Regions from separate parts of the Kribbella sp. NPDC000426 genome, predicted to be linked through region 1. Evidence: riboswitches for the same ligand, from Rfam matches in the RefSeq annotation. Region 1 holds a riboswitch; the other holds the start of a gene.
The links. Region 1 has a riboswitch for FMN ahead of ribD (bifunctional diaminohydroxyphosphoribosylaminopyrimidine deaminase/5-amino-6-(5-phosphoribosylamino)uracil reductase RibD). Riboswitches for the same ligand answer to the same signal wherever they lie in the genome.

Region 1 (7,295 bases):
TGGATGCGACCTCGCGCAGCAGATCCTGGATCGCCCGGACGACGGTCCGCGCCGGGACGGCGCCGTCGTGAGGTGGCATTGCAGCGGCGGTGGGCCAGGCAGATTGCGTGCCGGATGCAACATTCACCCCGGTGGCACCTGGCGGCTGAGCTCCGAGCCCCGGCGGCGTGGCGTACGGCGGTGTCGCATACACCAGGTTGCCGCCGTGGGCCGGCGGTCGCGTGGTCGGCCCGGAGGTGGTCAGCGCGCCGTTCGTCGCCCGGATCCGGTGCACCGCGTCCGGGAGGTCGCTCTCCAGGATCTCGTTGCTGATCACCAGGTCGGCCAGCTCCGACGCGGCGCGCAGCCGAGACATCACCGCCGGGTTGCCGATCTTCACCCGCTGCGCGCTCACCAGCTGGGACAGCATCGGCGCGGACAGCCCGATCAACTCCGCCAGCCCGCCCTGAGTCAGCCCGAGGGGACCCAGGACGCGTCGTACAGTCTCTCCGAGCGGCTCGCCGTACAGCTCGATCTGCTGCTGGATGTTGAGCGCTGTCTGGTCCATTGATCTGCCCTTCCACCGGCCACCGCATCGCGATTGCAAACATCTTCGCACCTGCGAACCGAGATTTCCAGTGGAGATCGACTTGACATTTGCAATCGCAAACTGTGAAGGTTTGCGGCAGCGAATCTCACTGGAGGAAACGATGACGACTCACCAGGGACACCGCCGCCGCCCCGCGGTGTGGGCGCTCCTCGCCATCACACTGACCGCGGTGCTGGCCGGCCTGACCACCGGCTCCGCGCTGGCCGACCCGGCGCCGTCCGGGGGCAAGCTCGTCCTGGTGCTCGACTCGTCCGGCTCGATGCAGGAGCCGGCCGGCGACGGGCAGACGAAGATCGCTGCGGCTCGGACTGCCCTGACCCAGGTGGTGACCAAGCTCCCGACCGCCGCAGAGGTCGGCCTGAGGGTGTACGGCGCGACCGTGTTCAAGCGGACCCAGCCCGGCGCCTGCACGGACACCCAGCTGACCGTCCCGATCGGCACGAACAACCGGCCCCAGTTGCAGGCCGCGATCGCGAAGTACAAGCCGTACGGCGAGACTCCGATCGGCTATGCGCTGCAGCAGGCCGCCAAGGATCTCGGGCCGGTCGGCCAGCGCACCATCGTGCTGGTCTCCGACGGTGAGGCCACCTGCGCGCCGGACCCCTGTGTGGTGGCGCAGTCGATCGCCAAGCAGGGCATCGATCTGAAGATCGACGTGGTCGGGTTCCGGGTGGCCGGGAAGGCGCGCACCCAGCTGCAGTGCGTCGCCCGTGAGGGCCGCGGCGACTACTACGACGCCGACTCGACGATCGACCTCGAGGCCGGTCTGGATCGCCTGTCCACGCGAGCGTTCCGCCCGTTCCGCATCTCCGGGACGCCAGTGCAGGGCGGACCGCAGCAGGAGGGCGCGCCGACCCTTGCCCCGGGCCACTACTCGGACACCTTCGTCAACGACCAGACCGCGAAGTACTACCTGCTCAAGCGGACGATGGCGAAGTCGACCCTGCGCGCCGGAGTCAGCTTCCGGCGGCCCTCGGGCGGCAGCTTCGTGCTCAAGGCTGAGGTCTTCCTGAAGACCATCGGTGGTGAGAACTGCGGTTGGAGCTATCCGCTCGCGTTCGACGGGGATCAGGGCGTCGCGACCGGTGCCGCCTCCAGCTGGACCGGTGACTATCCCAAGGGCTGCTCGACCGACGACCAGCTGGTGCTGACTGTCTCCGCCGGTGACGCCTTCCGCGAGATGAAGGGTGTTCCGTACGAGTTGCGTGTGGACGAGGAGCCGCCGGTGGAATCGACCACTCAGCTGCCGCCCGAAGCCGATGACCCGACCTGGACACCGATGCCGGGTGTCACGCCGCAGGCGATCGTTCCCGGCTCGAGCTTCGCCGATGCGCCGCTCATCACCCCGGGCAGCTTCAAGACGACGCTGATGCCGGGCGAGGTGCAGCTGTACCGGATCAAGGCCGACTGGGGTCAGCGCATCCAGGCGCAGGCGACAGTGCCGAAGCTCGGCGCCGCGACCGCGAAGGCGATCGACGGGATCCGGTACCTCGACATGGGGCTGATCTCGCCGCTCGGCGAGGACGTGATCGCCACGTTCGCCAAGCAGGTGCCGGGGAACGTCGGCCGGCGCGGGGTGTTGACCAAGGACGGGGTCGTCAAGGCGAACACGACCAAGGAGATCCGCTACCTCAACCGCGACGGCGCAAACACCATGGACAAGGGCACGGCGATGCCCGGTGAGTACTACATCGCGCTCTCGGTGACCCGGAAGGACGACGACAAGGCGTTCGCGATTCCGATGACGCTGACCGTCGCCCTGGAGGGGACGGCCGGCACCGGCAAGCCGACGTACGTCGACGGCGCCACTCCGGTGTCGGGCGACTCGATAACGCCGACGCCGACTGCGACGCCTTCCGTGTCCGAGACGCCTGGTGATGGGAGCAAGACCGAGGCCGGCGGTCCGGTCCAGGGTCGCGCGGATTCGGGCGACGGGACTCCGGTCGGGTTGATCGCGGGACTCGGCGGTGGGGGATTGCTTCTGCTGCTGATCGGAGTCCTCCTGGTACTACGGCTTCGTGCGAAGCCTGCTCCTGCGGCCGGGGGCTGGCACGGGCAGCCGCCGTACCCGGGCCAGGGCGGTCAGCCGCCGCAACAGCCTCCGCACCGGTAGTCCACTGCGCCGGTAGTTCGGTGCGCGCCTGCCGGATCGCCGCTTGGTGGTCCGGGCGGTGTGCTTCGGGGGTGGGCGGTTGGGACGGTAGGTTCTGGCGGGTGGAGGCGTTTGCCGGGCGGTATCAGCTGATCGACCTCGTCGGGATCGGAGGCATGGGGTCGGTCTGGCGCGCGTGGGACCTGCGTCGGTCGGCGTACGTGGCGGCGAAGGTGCTGGGGCAGCACGATGCGGCGACGCTGCTGCGGTTCGTGCGGGAGCAGTCGTTGCGGATCGAGCATCCCCATGTCGTTGCTCCGCACGGATGGGCCGCGGACGACGACAAGGTCGTGTTCGCGATGGAGCTGGTTCAGGGCGGGTCGGTCGCAACGCTGCTTGGCGACCATGGTGCGTTGCCGGAGTCGTACGCCGCTGTGCTGGTGGACCAGCTGCTGCACGGGCTGTCCGCGGTGCATGCGGCACGCGTCGTACACCGGGATGTGAAGCCGGCCAACCTGCTGCTCGACGCGACTGGTACCGGGGTGCCGCATCTGCGCCTGTCGGACTTCGGCGTCGCGGGCCTCCTCGACGAGCCACGCATGACCCGCCACAGCACGATCCTCGGAACCCCCGGGTACCTCGCGCCCGAGCAGCTCGCCGGCGCCGATCCCGACCCACGCCAGGACCTGTACGCCGTCGGCGCCGTAACAGCCGAACTCCTCACCGGCGAACGCCCCGGCACAGACGGCAAACTCCCACACGTCGACGGGCCCCTCGCCGATTTCGTCCGCCACCTAACAGCCAAGGACCCCTCCGACCGCCCCGACTCCGCCACCACCGCCGGCCGCCTCCTGGCCGCAGCCGGCGCCGTACCTTCCCCCACAACCCAGCCCTGGCTGGATACCCCCGACACCCCCGAGGTCTTCAACCAACTCCCACCCCTCCCACCCACCTGGACCCCCACAGGCCCCCGCACCCGCAACTCCCCGGACCTCGGCTCCCACCAACCGGCCCGGCCACCTCACACCCAGCCCCCGGGACCCGCGGCGGCTGCACGCGCCGCCGCATCCCCCGAGCCCGGAGCCAACAAGCTGGCTCCCGAAACAGCGGCGGGCCATCGAGCCCCTACGCCCCAACCCGCAGCGCCACCTGAGCGCTCGCGGGGTTCTGGGCGGGGGATGTGGGTGGTTGCGGTTGGGTGTTTTGTCGGGGCGGTGGGGTTGTTGGGGAGTGCGGTGTGGTTGCTGGTTCGGTGAGTGGTAAATCACCGGACGGGGTGGGTGGGAAGTGAAATACTTGCGGTGATGGGGTCGACACTGGTTACTCGGGCGACGAGGGACCAGGTGCGCCTGATGGTGGCGGCGCTGGCGATCACGACGACGGTTGGGTACGGCGTACTCACCTACGCGTTCAGCGCGTTGCTCGGGCCGATGAGTGCGGAGCTGTCGATCTCCACCACCACGGCGGTCGGTGCGTCGACCACCGCGGTACTCGTGAGCGGGCTGATGTCGATCCCGGTCGGGCGGCGGCTGGATGTGCGGGGTGGGCGCGGGCTGATGTCGACCGGCTCGGTGCTCGCTGCGGTCGCTGTACTCGGGTGGTCGCAGGTGCAGAACGTCGTGCAGTTGTACGCCGTGTTCGTGGTGATCGGCGTTGCGTGCGCGATGGTGTTGTATCCGCCTGCGTTCGCCGTCGTGGTCGCCGTCGCCGAGCCGGCCAAGCGGACGAACTCGATCCTCACGATCACGCTCGTCGGCGGGCTGGCCAGCTCGATCTTCCTGCCGCTCACCGGGTACCTCGCCCACGCGCACGGCTGGCGTACGGCGCTCATCATCCTCGCCGCCACGCTCGCAGCAATCACCATCCCCCTCCACCTCCTCGCCGTATACCCCGGCCCCCCACCTCCGCGCGCGACCGCCGCCGGTGGAGCCTCCGCCCGCCCAAGCCCGCGCGCAGCCGCCTCCAACCGCTCCTCCGATCGCGTTGCCGACGAGGCTCCCGATAGGTCGGCCAGGAGGGTGCTTCGGGATGGGGGGTTCTGGGTGTTGGCGGGAGCGTTTGTTGTGCATAGTGCGGCGCTGGCGGTGATCGCCGTGCACCTTGTGTTGTATCTGGTCAGCTTGGGGCATCCGCCGGCGCGGGCCGCGAGTCTGGCCGGATTGCTGGGGTTGTTGTCGGTGACGGGGCGGCTGGTGACCAGTGTGTCTGCGCGGTGGTTGCCGATGGCGACTATCACCGCGTTGATCCTGTCGATCCAGGCGGTCGCGATCGCTCTGCTCCCGGTTGTCGGGCGGCACGTCGCGGGAGCGGTCGGGTGTCTGGTGTTGTTCGGGCTCGGGTTCGGGGTCTCTTCGGTCGCGACGCCGGCGATCCTGCTCGAGCGGTACGGCGCGGCCGGGTTCGGCACGATCGCCGGGATGCTGGGTACGCCGACCACGATCGCGAAGGCGCTCGGACCGCTCGGCGGCGCGGGGCTGGCCGACGCGTTCGGGTACCGGCCGCTCGTCCTCGCCGTCGCGGCGGCGTGCGCCGTGGCAGCGGGTGCCCTGGCCCTCACCCGGCGGATCGCGCCGGCCCGGCCCCAGGAGCTGGAACGGACCACGATGTGACCTGGGTCGTGGTGCGGGTTGCGGGGAGGGGCATACTTGAACCACGAGTGAACCCACTCGCGTGCTCCGGGGTCGGTGTAATTCCGAGCCGGCGGTGACAGTCCGCGACCCGGCCGCTGCAGTTCGGCGGCTGGTTGACCTGGTGGAATTCCGGGACCGACGGTGAAAGTCCGGATGGGAGGCGCACGCGGTCGGCGGGTGTGCTCTGACGTCCGGTCGAGGCGTGCGCGCGGTGGCGGCGTACGGCGAAGCCCGGGTGGCGGAGCGTGGTCGCCGGTCGTCACGAGACCCCGGTAGTGCGGCCGTGACGACGAGGGAAGAGCAGTGAGCAACACATCGCCGATGGATGTCGCGTGGATGCGGCGTGCGGTCGAACTGGCCGCGAAAGGTGTCGGCAGCACCCATCCCAACCCGGTGGTCGGTTGTGTCGTCACCGGCCCCGACGGGCATCCTGTCGGTGAAGGCTTCCACGCCGTTGCCGGCGGCCCGCATGCCGAGGTCGAGGCGCTCCGGATGGCCGGGGCGCGAGCCCGCGGCGGTACGGCGTACGTCACGCTCGAGCCCTGCAACCACACCGGCCGGACCGGCCCGTGCGCCGACGCCTTGATCGAGGCCGGGATCACCCGGGTCGTGTACGCCGTACCGGACCCGAACCGGACTGCGGCCGGCGGCGCCGAGAAGCTGGCCAGCAAGAACCTCGAGGTCGTCGAGGGCGTACTGCGGGACGAGGCCGAGGCGGTCAACCACGTCTGGCTGCACAGCGTGCGGACGGGTCGCCCGTTCGTCACCTGGAAGTTCGCGACCACGCTCGACGGGCGCTCCGCGGCCCCGGACCGGACGAGCAAGTGGATCACCGGCCCGATCGCGCGCGCCGACGTCCACCGGCACCGGGCCGAGTGCGACGCGATCGCCGTCGGCACCCAGACCGTGCTCGACGACGACCCCGAGCTCACGGTCCGCGACGAGAACGACGTACCGGCGGTGCGGCAGCCGCTGCGGGTGGTCGTCGGCGACCGGGAGATCCCGGAGACCGCGCGGGTCCGCAACGACCGCGCGGAGACGTTGCTGCTGCCGACCCATGACCCCGCCGAGGTGCTGCGGCAGCTGGACGACCGGCAGATCCGGCACCTGTGGCTCGAGGGCGGCCCGACGCTGGCCGCCGCGTTCGTACGCGCCGGGCTGGTCGACCAGATCATCGCGTACGTCGCCCCGGCCGTGCTCGGTTCCGGGTTCGCCGCGGTCGGCGACCTCGGCGCGGAATCGATCGACCACCTGCGGCGGTTCAAGCTAGCGGACGTCACCCGGCTGGGAGACGACGTCCGGCTGACCCTGGTTCCTCTGGGAGGAAAGTAGATGTTCACCGGCATCATCGAAGAACTCGGCACGGTCGAGTCCCTGGACCTGCTGGACGGCGACGCCGCGCGGCTGACTATCCGCGGGCCGAAGGTGACCGGGGACGCCGGCCACGGCGACTCGATCGCGGTCAACGGCTGCTGCCTGACAGTGGTCGAGTACGGCGACGGCCTGTTCACCGCGGACGTGATGCGCGAGACGCTGCAGCGCACCAGCCTCGGCGGCCTCGAGAAGGGCTCGCCGGTCAACCTGGAGCGCGCGGTCACCGCACACGCGCGGCTCGGTGGCCACATCGTCCAGGGGCACGTCGACGGCACCGGCACGATCGCCTCGCGCACCCCCGGCGAGCACTGGGAGGACGTCCGGATCAAGACGACGCCGGAGATCCTCAAGTACGTCGCGGAGAAGGGCTCGATCGCGGTCGACGGGGTCTCGCTGACCGTCACCGATGTCGACGACGCCACGGCGACGTTCGGGATCAGCCTGATTCCCACCACGCTCGAGCTCACCGTTCTCGGGCGGAACAAGGTCGGCGACACGGTCAACCTCGAGGTCGACGTGATCGCGAAGTACGTCGAGAGACTAATTGCTGGAGGCAACAAGTGAACCCGATCGACTGGCTGTTGCACTCCCAGGTGACCATTGCCGGTTC
Region 2 (7,295 bases), on a different contig from region 1:
ATCTGGGGCTGGCTGTACAACCCGCAGTACGGCGCGATCAACTCGTTCCTGCGCCTGCTGGGGCTGGACGGGCTGGCGCAGCCGTGGCTCGGACAGGACTCGACCGCGTTGTGGGCCGTGATGATCCCGGCGATCTGGTTGCGGACCGGCTTCCCGATGCTGCTCTACCTGGCTGCCCTGCAGGGGATCCCGAACGAGCTGTACGAGGCCGCGACCGTCGACGGTGCGACGAAGTGGCAGCAGTTCTGGCACGTGACGATGCCGAGCCTGCGGCCCGCGCACTACATCGTGCTGGCGCTGTCGCTGATCGACTCGTTCAAGGTCTTCGACATGATCTACGCGATGACGTACGGCGGTCCCGGTACGTCGACGCAGGTGATGGGAACGTGGATGTACTTCAACGTCTTCCAGTACTACCAGGCCGGCTACGGCACCGCGATCGCCGTCGTGATCACGCTCGTGGCCATCGCGGTCGGCATCCCGTACGTACGCTCGCAGACGAGGGAGGCATCATGACCTCGATCGCTCCTGCCCGTGTCGACCTGCCGCTCGACACGGCTGCGGACGAGCCGGTGCCGGCGCCGCCGAAGGGCCGCCGCGGCCTGGTGATCACGCTCGTGCTGGCCGTGATCGCGATCTTCTGGATCTCACCGCTCGCGCTGCTGGTGATCACCGCGGTCCGTCCGCTCGCGGACTTCATCGGCAACGGCCCGCTGTCGTGGCCGGACCAGCTGACCTGGAAGAACTTCTCCGACGCGTGGGACATCGGCAACTTCGCCACGACGTACAAGAACAGTGCGATCCTGGCGGCGATCAAGGTGCCGCTCGGTGTGCTGGTGTCGGCGATGCTCGGGTTCGCGCTGGCCAAGCTGCGGATGAAGTTCCGCCGGACGGTGATGTTCTCGGTGTTCCTCGGGCTGACGATCCCGATCTACATCACGATCGTCCCGGTCTTCATCATGATGCGCTCGCTCGGCGCCACCGACAGCATCTTCGGGCTGATCGGGCCGTACCTGGCCTTCGGCATCCCGTTCGAGGTGCTGGTGCTGCAGTCGTTCTTCCGGCAGATCCCGGACGAGATCATCGAGGCCGCGAAGGTCGACGGCGCCGGCGACTGGCGGGTGTTCTTCACGATGATCCTGCCGCTGTCGGTGCCGGCGCTCGTGACGGTCGCGATCCTCGACGCGGTCGCGACCTGGAACGAGTTCCTGTTCGCGCTGATCCTGCTGAACTCCGACGCGCACAAGACGATCCCGGTCGGGCTGCTGAACTTCCAGGGCCAGTTCGCCAACAACAACACCGGGCTCGCGGCGGGCATCCTGATCGCAGTGGTGCCGATCCTGATCGCCTACACCCTGCTCCAGCGCTGGATCGTCGGCGGTCTGACCGCCGGCTCCCTCAAAGGATAGGAACACGATATGACTGACATGCCGGTCTTCGGCGCGGGTATCTGGCACTTCGCCACCTACAAGGACCGCTACGCCACCGACGGGTACGGCGATCCCGTCACCCTGCTCGAGCAGATCGACCGCGCCGGCGCCGTCGGCGACCTGTCCGTGGTCGACCTGAACTGGCCGTTCGCCGGGTACGACGGCACGCTCGACGAGGTGAAGGCCGCGCTGCAACGCAACAACCTGAAGGCGATCGCGATCACGCCGGAGATCTACACCCGCGACTTCGTCAAGGGCTCGTTCACCAACCCCGACCCCGGCGTCCGCAAACAGGCGATGGAACTGTTGCACCAGGCAACCGAGTTGGCGAAGGACCTCGGCTGCTCGTACGTGAAGCTGTGGCCGGGACAGGACGGCTGGGACTACCCGTTCCAGGTCGACTACCACGACATCTGGAACCTCGCGCTGGACGGCCTTCGCGAACTCGTCTCGGCGCATCCCGACATCAACTTCGTGATCGAGTACAAGCCGCGCGAGCCGCGGGTGAAGATCATCTTCCCGAACGTCGCCCGGACGCTGCTCGGGATCGAGAAGATCGGCCTGCCCAACCTGGGCATCCTGCTCGACTTCGGCCACTCGCTGTACGGCCAGGAGACGCCGGCCGACGCGGCCCAGCTCGCGATCGACTACAACCGGCTGTTTGCGATCGATGTCAACGACAACATGAAGGGCTGGGACGACGACATGGTCGTCGGCTCGGTGCACCTGGTCGAGACGTTCGAGTTCTTCCACACGCTGCGGAAGAACAACTGGGAGGGCGTCTGGCAGCTGGACCAGTTCCCGTTCCGCGAGGACAGCGTCCAGGCCGCGAAGCAGGCGATCACCTTCTTGAAGGCGGTACACCATGCCCTCGACGTACTGGACGAGGACGCTCTCGCCGCCGCGCAGGCCTCGCACGACGCGCTGGCCGCGCAGAAGCTGGTGCAGAAGGTGCTGCTGAGTTCGATGGCAGAGATCGCATGACGCTGACCATCGAACACACCACCATGCCGGTGCTCGGACGGCTGCCTGCGCACAGCAGCCGGACCGAGCAGATCGCGCACATCGCCGAGGCCGCCAGGCAGATCCGGATCCAGGACCTGAAGCTGGTCCACTACGCCGGAGCCGGGCACATCGGCGGTGACTTCTCCGCGATCGACATCCTGGCCACGCTGTACGGCGCTGTGCTCGACATCTCGCCCGAGACCGTGAACGATCCCGAGCGGGACCGCTTCATCCTGAGCAAAGGGCACGTCGCCGGCGCGCTCTACACCACGCTCGCCGCGTTCGGCTTCCTGCCGGTCGAGGAGCTCGCGACGTTCCTCAAGCCGTTGTCCGCGCTGAACGGTCACCCGAACCGGACGAAGGTGGCCGGCGTCGAGGCGAACACCGGTCCGCTCGGGCACGGTCTGCCGGTCGCGGTCGGGCATGCCCTGTCGGCCAAGCTCGACGTCTCGATGCGCCGTACCTACGTGCTCGTCGGGGACGGCGAGTTGCAGGAGGGGTCGAACTGGGAGGCGATGATGGCGGCCTCGCAGTACCAGCTCGACCGGCTGACCGTGATCGTCGACCGGAACCGGCTGCAGCAGGGCGCGACCACCAAGGAGACCAACGACCTCGACCCGTTGCCGGAGAAGGCGGCCGCGTTCGGGTTCGCGGTGGTCGAGGTGAACGGTCACGATCACGGCGAGCTGCTCGACGTGCTGTCCGCCGTACCGTTCCGGCCGGGCAAGCCGACGTTCGTGATCGCCCATACCCACAAGGGGCACCCGATCTCGTTCATGAGCAACAACGTCGCCTGGCATCACCGCGTCCCCGACGACGCCGAGTTCGCGCAGGCCCTCAAGGAGCTGGCATGACTGTTCTGGAGACCCGCTCGATCGCCGACCAGCCCCGCTACGACTGCCGGGACGCGTACGTCGAGACGCTGGCGCAGCTGGCCGAGGCCGATCACCGGATCGTTGGCGTGGTCAACGACTCGGTCGGTTCCAGCAAGCTGAACAGCTTCCGCAAGGCGTTCCCGGACCGGCTGATCAACGTCGGGATCGCCGAGCAGGACATGGTCGGCGTCGCGTCCGGGCTGGCCAACGGCGGCCGGATCCCGTTCGTCTCGGCGGCGTCCTGCTTCCTCACCGCTCGCGCGCTCGAGCAGATCAAGGCCGACGTCGCGTACTCGAGCACCAACGTGAAGCTCTGCGGCATGAGCCCGGGCGTCGCGTACGGCGAACTCGGGCCGACCCACCACTCCGTCGAGGACATTGCCTGGTTGCGGGCGATCGACGGGATGCGGATCATCGTGCCGGCCGACCCGATCGAGACGGCCGCCGCGCTGCGGTGGGCGGCGGCGTCGGAGGGGCCGGTGTTCATCCGGGTCAGCCGGATGAGCGTGCCGAAGGTGTACTCGGAGGACTACGAGTTCCACCTCGGCAAGGCGATCACGGTCCGGGACGGAAACGACGTCACGGTGATCAGCAACGGTACGGTCCTGTGGCGCGCGCTGGTGGCGGCGGAGCGGCTCGCCGAAGAAGGGATCTCGGTCCGGGTGTTGTCGATGCCGACGGTGAAGCCGTTGGACACCGAAGCCGTGGTCGCGGCCGCGCGGGAGACGGCCGGCATCGTGACCGCCGAGGAGGCCGTGACCGGTGGCGGCCTCGGCGGCGCGGTCGCGGAGACCGTCGTACAGCATCATCCGGCGCGGGTGTCGATCCTCGGGTTCCCCGAGTTCGCGCCGACCGGATCGGCCGGTTATCTGCTGGACCGGTACGGGCTTTCGGCGGACGGCATCGCTGATGCCGCCCGCAAGCTCGTCAGCCCAGGTAGCTGACCAGGTCGGCGATCGAGATCATCGCGAAGTCATGAGCGTCGGCGAACGCGCGCAGGTCCGCGCCGGTCATCAGCGTGCCGTCGTCGTTCATGAGTTCGCCGATCACGCCGACCGGCGACAGGCCGGCCAGCCGGACGAGCTCGACCGTGGCCTCGGTGTGGCCCGGGCGCTGCCGTACTCCGCCGTCGACCGCGCGCAACGGAAGGATGTGACCGGGCCGGATCAGGTCCGTGGGCTGCGCCGCGGGGTCGGCCAGCACGCGGACGGTCCGCGCCCGGTCGGCCGCGGAGATGCCGGTGCCGACGCCGGTCGCCGCGTCCACGGAGATCGTGTACGCCGTCCGCAGGCTGTCCTGGTTGTCCGGGACCATCAACGGGAGCTCGAGCCGGTCCAGCAGCTCCGGCGCAGCGGGCGCGCAGACGTACCCGCTGGTGTGGCGGACGAGCAGGGCCATCAGCTCGGGCGTGGCGAGACTGGCGGCGAAGGTCAGGTCGCCCTCGTTCTCACGGTCCTCGTCGTCGACGACCACGACCGGCCGTCCGGCCGCGATCTCGGCGACGGCGCGTTCGACGGTGTCCAAGCTGATGCCTGGGCTGGTGGTGATGGTGTTCACGGTCGTTGTCCTCTCGGCAGTGCTCCGACAGCACTCCGGGGCAACGACAAACCTCACGCCTCCTGTTTTCGCGCAGGAAACGTGCGGCTGCCACGTGCGTCTTCCCATCCGGACTTTCACCGTCGGTCCCGGAGTTCCACCAGGTCAACCGCTCCTTCTTGCGAAGTCACGGGTCGCGGACTGTCACCGCCGGCTCGGAATTTCACCGACCCCAGAGCACGTGTGTCTTTCATCATCAGCTTAACGGCAACCAGCACCCCGGGAGTGTCATGTCCATCTCATCCGTCTGGCGCGAGATCGAACTGCCGGCGACCGGCGACTGGGTCGACTTCGAGCACGAGAGCGGTCTCGTACTCCGGCGGCCTACGTTCTGGGACGGTGGAGATATCTGTCGTGTCCGTTTCGCCGCACCGCTGCCCGGACGGTGGGTGTGGGCGGGTGGTCAGTTCGACGTCGAGACCGCTGACGAATCCAACCCGTTCTACCGGCATGGGTTCTGGCGGATGTCTTCCGGGGGTCGCAGCCTGGTTCACGCTGATGGGACGCCGGCGGTTCTGGTTGCCGACACTGCGTGGGCGCTTCCGTGGCGCGCTACGCCGGAGCAGGTGCGTGAGTACGCCGCCGATCGGCAGGCCAAAGGCTTCAACGCAGTCCTGCTGATGACGGTGCAGCCGGATATGCGGGCGGTCGGGCCGCGGGACCGGACGCAGGACGAAGGCTTCGACGTCGGCTTCGAGGATCTCCCCGACGGGCACATCAACCAGTTGAACGTCGAGTACTTCCAGTACCTCGACGAGCTGCTCGGCATCTTGGTCGAGCACGGGCTGGTCCCCGTGCTGCAGCCCGTCTTCCAAGGCTTCGGCTGGAAGGGACTCGACGTCGCTGGAACAGTCGTCCCACCGGAGGAGTACGCCGCCTACTGCCGCTACCTCGTGGCTCGCTATGGGGCGAGGCCGGCGATCTACCTGGTCGGCGGCGACGGCTCCGGCGAGGAACGGCAGACCGCGGCAGGTGGCGCCGAAGTACACGCCGTCGATTGCTACGAGCAGCCGACCGGCATCCACTACCGCCCGCACATCCGCGCGAACGCCCACCAGGACGCCGACTGGCTCGACTTCCAGTGGTGCCAGACCGGTCACACAGGCGAGCACGTGCCCGAGCGAGTCGCGGACATGTGGCGCAACGAGCCGGTGAAGGCGGTCGCGAACGGCGAACCGACGTACGAGCACACCGGCCGGACCGGTGTGGCCGAGGGCTGGTGGCAAGGCCACGAAGCGTGGAGCAACCTCTGCGCGGGCGGGACGATGGGTGTCGTCTACGGCGCGGGCAGTCTGTGGCAATGGCGGCTGCATCCCGACGAGCCGGGGCACTCCGAGTTCTTCCTGGCGCCGGGTGCGGGTTGGCGGGAGGCGGTCGGCTTCGAGGGTTCGGCGTACGTCGGGATGCTCGGCAAGATCCTGGCGGGCCTGCCGACCACCGATATGGCACCGGACTGGACCCGGGTGCTCTCCGGGCGGGCGCTCAGCGGCGCGGACGGGATGCTGATCGTGTACCGCGAGGACGGCGGCCCGGTGATGGTCTTCGACGACACGGTCCCGCTGGCCTACACGATCGTGGACCCGCGCGACGGCTCGATCGTCGCCGCCGGCAAGCGCGACACCTGGAACGCCCCGATCCCGGACGCCGGTGGAGCGCCACGGGTCTACCTCTGTCTGCCTGACCTATAGTCCGTATTCCTGAACGTTTCGAGGGGGTCGAGTGAACGCGAACCGCGCAGTACGCCAGCCGGGGCTGGACGAGCTGCGGCTGCTCGCGAAGGTTGCGCGGATGTATCACGAGAAGGGCATCCGTCAGCCCCAGATCGCGGCCGAGCTCAACCTGTCGCAGGCGCGGGTGTCGCGGATGCTCAAGCAGGCCGTCGATGTCGGCATCGTGCACACCGTGGTGACCATGCCGAGCGGCGTACACAGCGACCTCGAGGACGAGCTGCAGGGACGGTACGGGCTGCGCGACGCGGTCGTCGTCGACACGCTCGGCGTGGGCGACGACGTACTGCCGGCGCTCGGTTCGGGCGCGGCGGCGTACCTGGACATGACGCTCACCGGCGGGCATGTGGTCGGGATCTCGTCGTGGAGCGAGACGTTGATCAGCGCCGTCGACCGGATGCCGCGCAAGAGCGTGCCGGTGGTGGACAAGGTGGTCCAGATCGTCGGCGGTCTGGGCGACGCGGCGGTGCAGATGCAGGCCACCCGGCTGACCGCGCGGTTCGCCGAGCTGACCGGCGGGATGCCGGTCTACCTGCCGGCGCCCGGGCTGGTCGGGACCCCCGCCGTACGCCGGGCGATGATGAACGACGTGTCGGTTCGCGACGTTCTGGGCACGTGGGGACAGCTCACCGACGCCCTGGTCGGGATCGGCAGCCTCGAGC

Region 2: it holds a riboswitch for FMN, as region 1 does, so the genes downstream of both, ribB (3,4-dihydroxy-2-butanone-4-phosphate synthase) here and ribD (bifunctional diaminohydroxyphosphoribosylaminopyrimidine deaminase/5-amino-6-(5-phosphoribosylamino)uracil reductase RibD) in region 1, are expected to answer to the same signal.

What each region holds. Positions count from the first base shown of each region.
Region 1 covers NZ_JBEPDK010000007.1:69,973-77,267, reverse strand. Annotated here, with positions in the region: gene ABT313_RS31955 (DNA-binding protein) at 1-547, opposite strand, end outside; gene ABT313_RS31950 (vWA domain-containing protein) at 690-2,702, shown strand; gene ABT313_RS31945 (serine/threonine-protein kinase) at 2,804-3,937, shown strand; gene ABT313_RS31940 (MFS transporter) at 3,986-5,290, shown strand; FMN riboswitch at 5,349-5,480, shown strand; gene ribD (bifunctional diaminohydroxyphosphoribosylaminopyrimidine deaminase/5-amino-6-(5-phosphoribosylamino)uracil reductase RibD) at 5,633-6,643, shown strand; gene ABT313_RS31930 (riboflavin synthase) at 6,644-7,249, shown strand; gene pnuC (nicotinamide riboside transporter PnuC) at 7,246-7,295, shown strand, end outside.
Region 2 covers NZ_JBEPDK010000003.1:521,315-528,609, reverse strand. Annotated here, with positions in the region: gene ABT313_RS16275 (carbohydrate ABC transporter permease) at 1-516, shown strand, start outside; gene ABT313_RS16270 (carbohydrate ABC transporter permease) at 513-1,409, shown strand; gene ABT313_RS16265 (sugar phosphate isomerase/epimerase family protein) at 1,419-2,414, shown strand; gene ABT313_RS16260 (transketolase) at 2,411-3,289, shown strand; gene ABT313_RS16255 (transketolase family protein) at 3,286-4,254, shown strand; gene ribB (3,4-dihydroxy-2-butanone-4-phosphate synthase) at 4,238-4,867, opposite strand; FMN riboswitch at 4,958-5,091, opposite strand; gene ABT313_RS16245 (apiosidase-like domain-containing protein) at 5,137-6,594, shown strand; gene ABT313_RS16240 (sugar-binding transcriptional regulator) at 6,626-7,295, shown strand, end outside.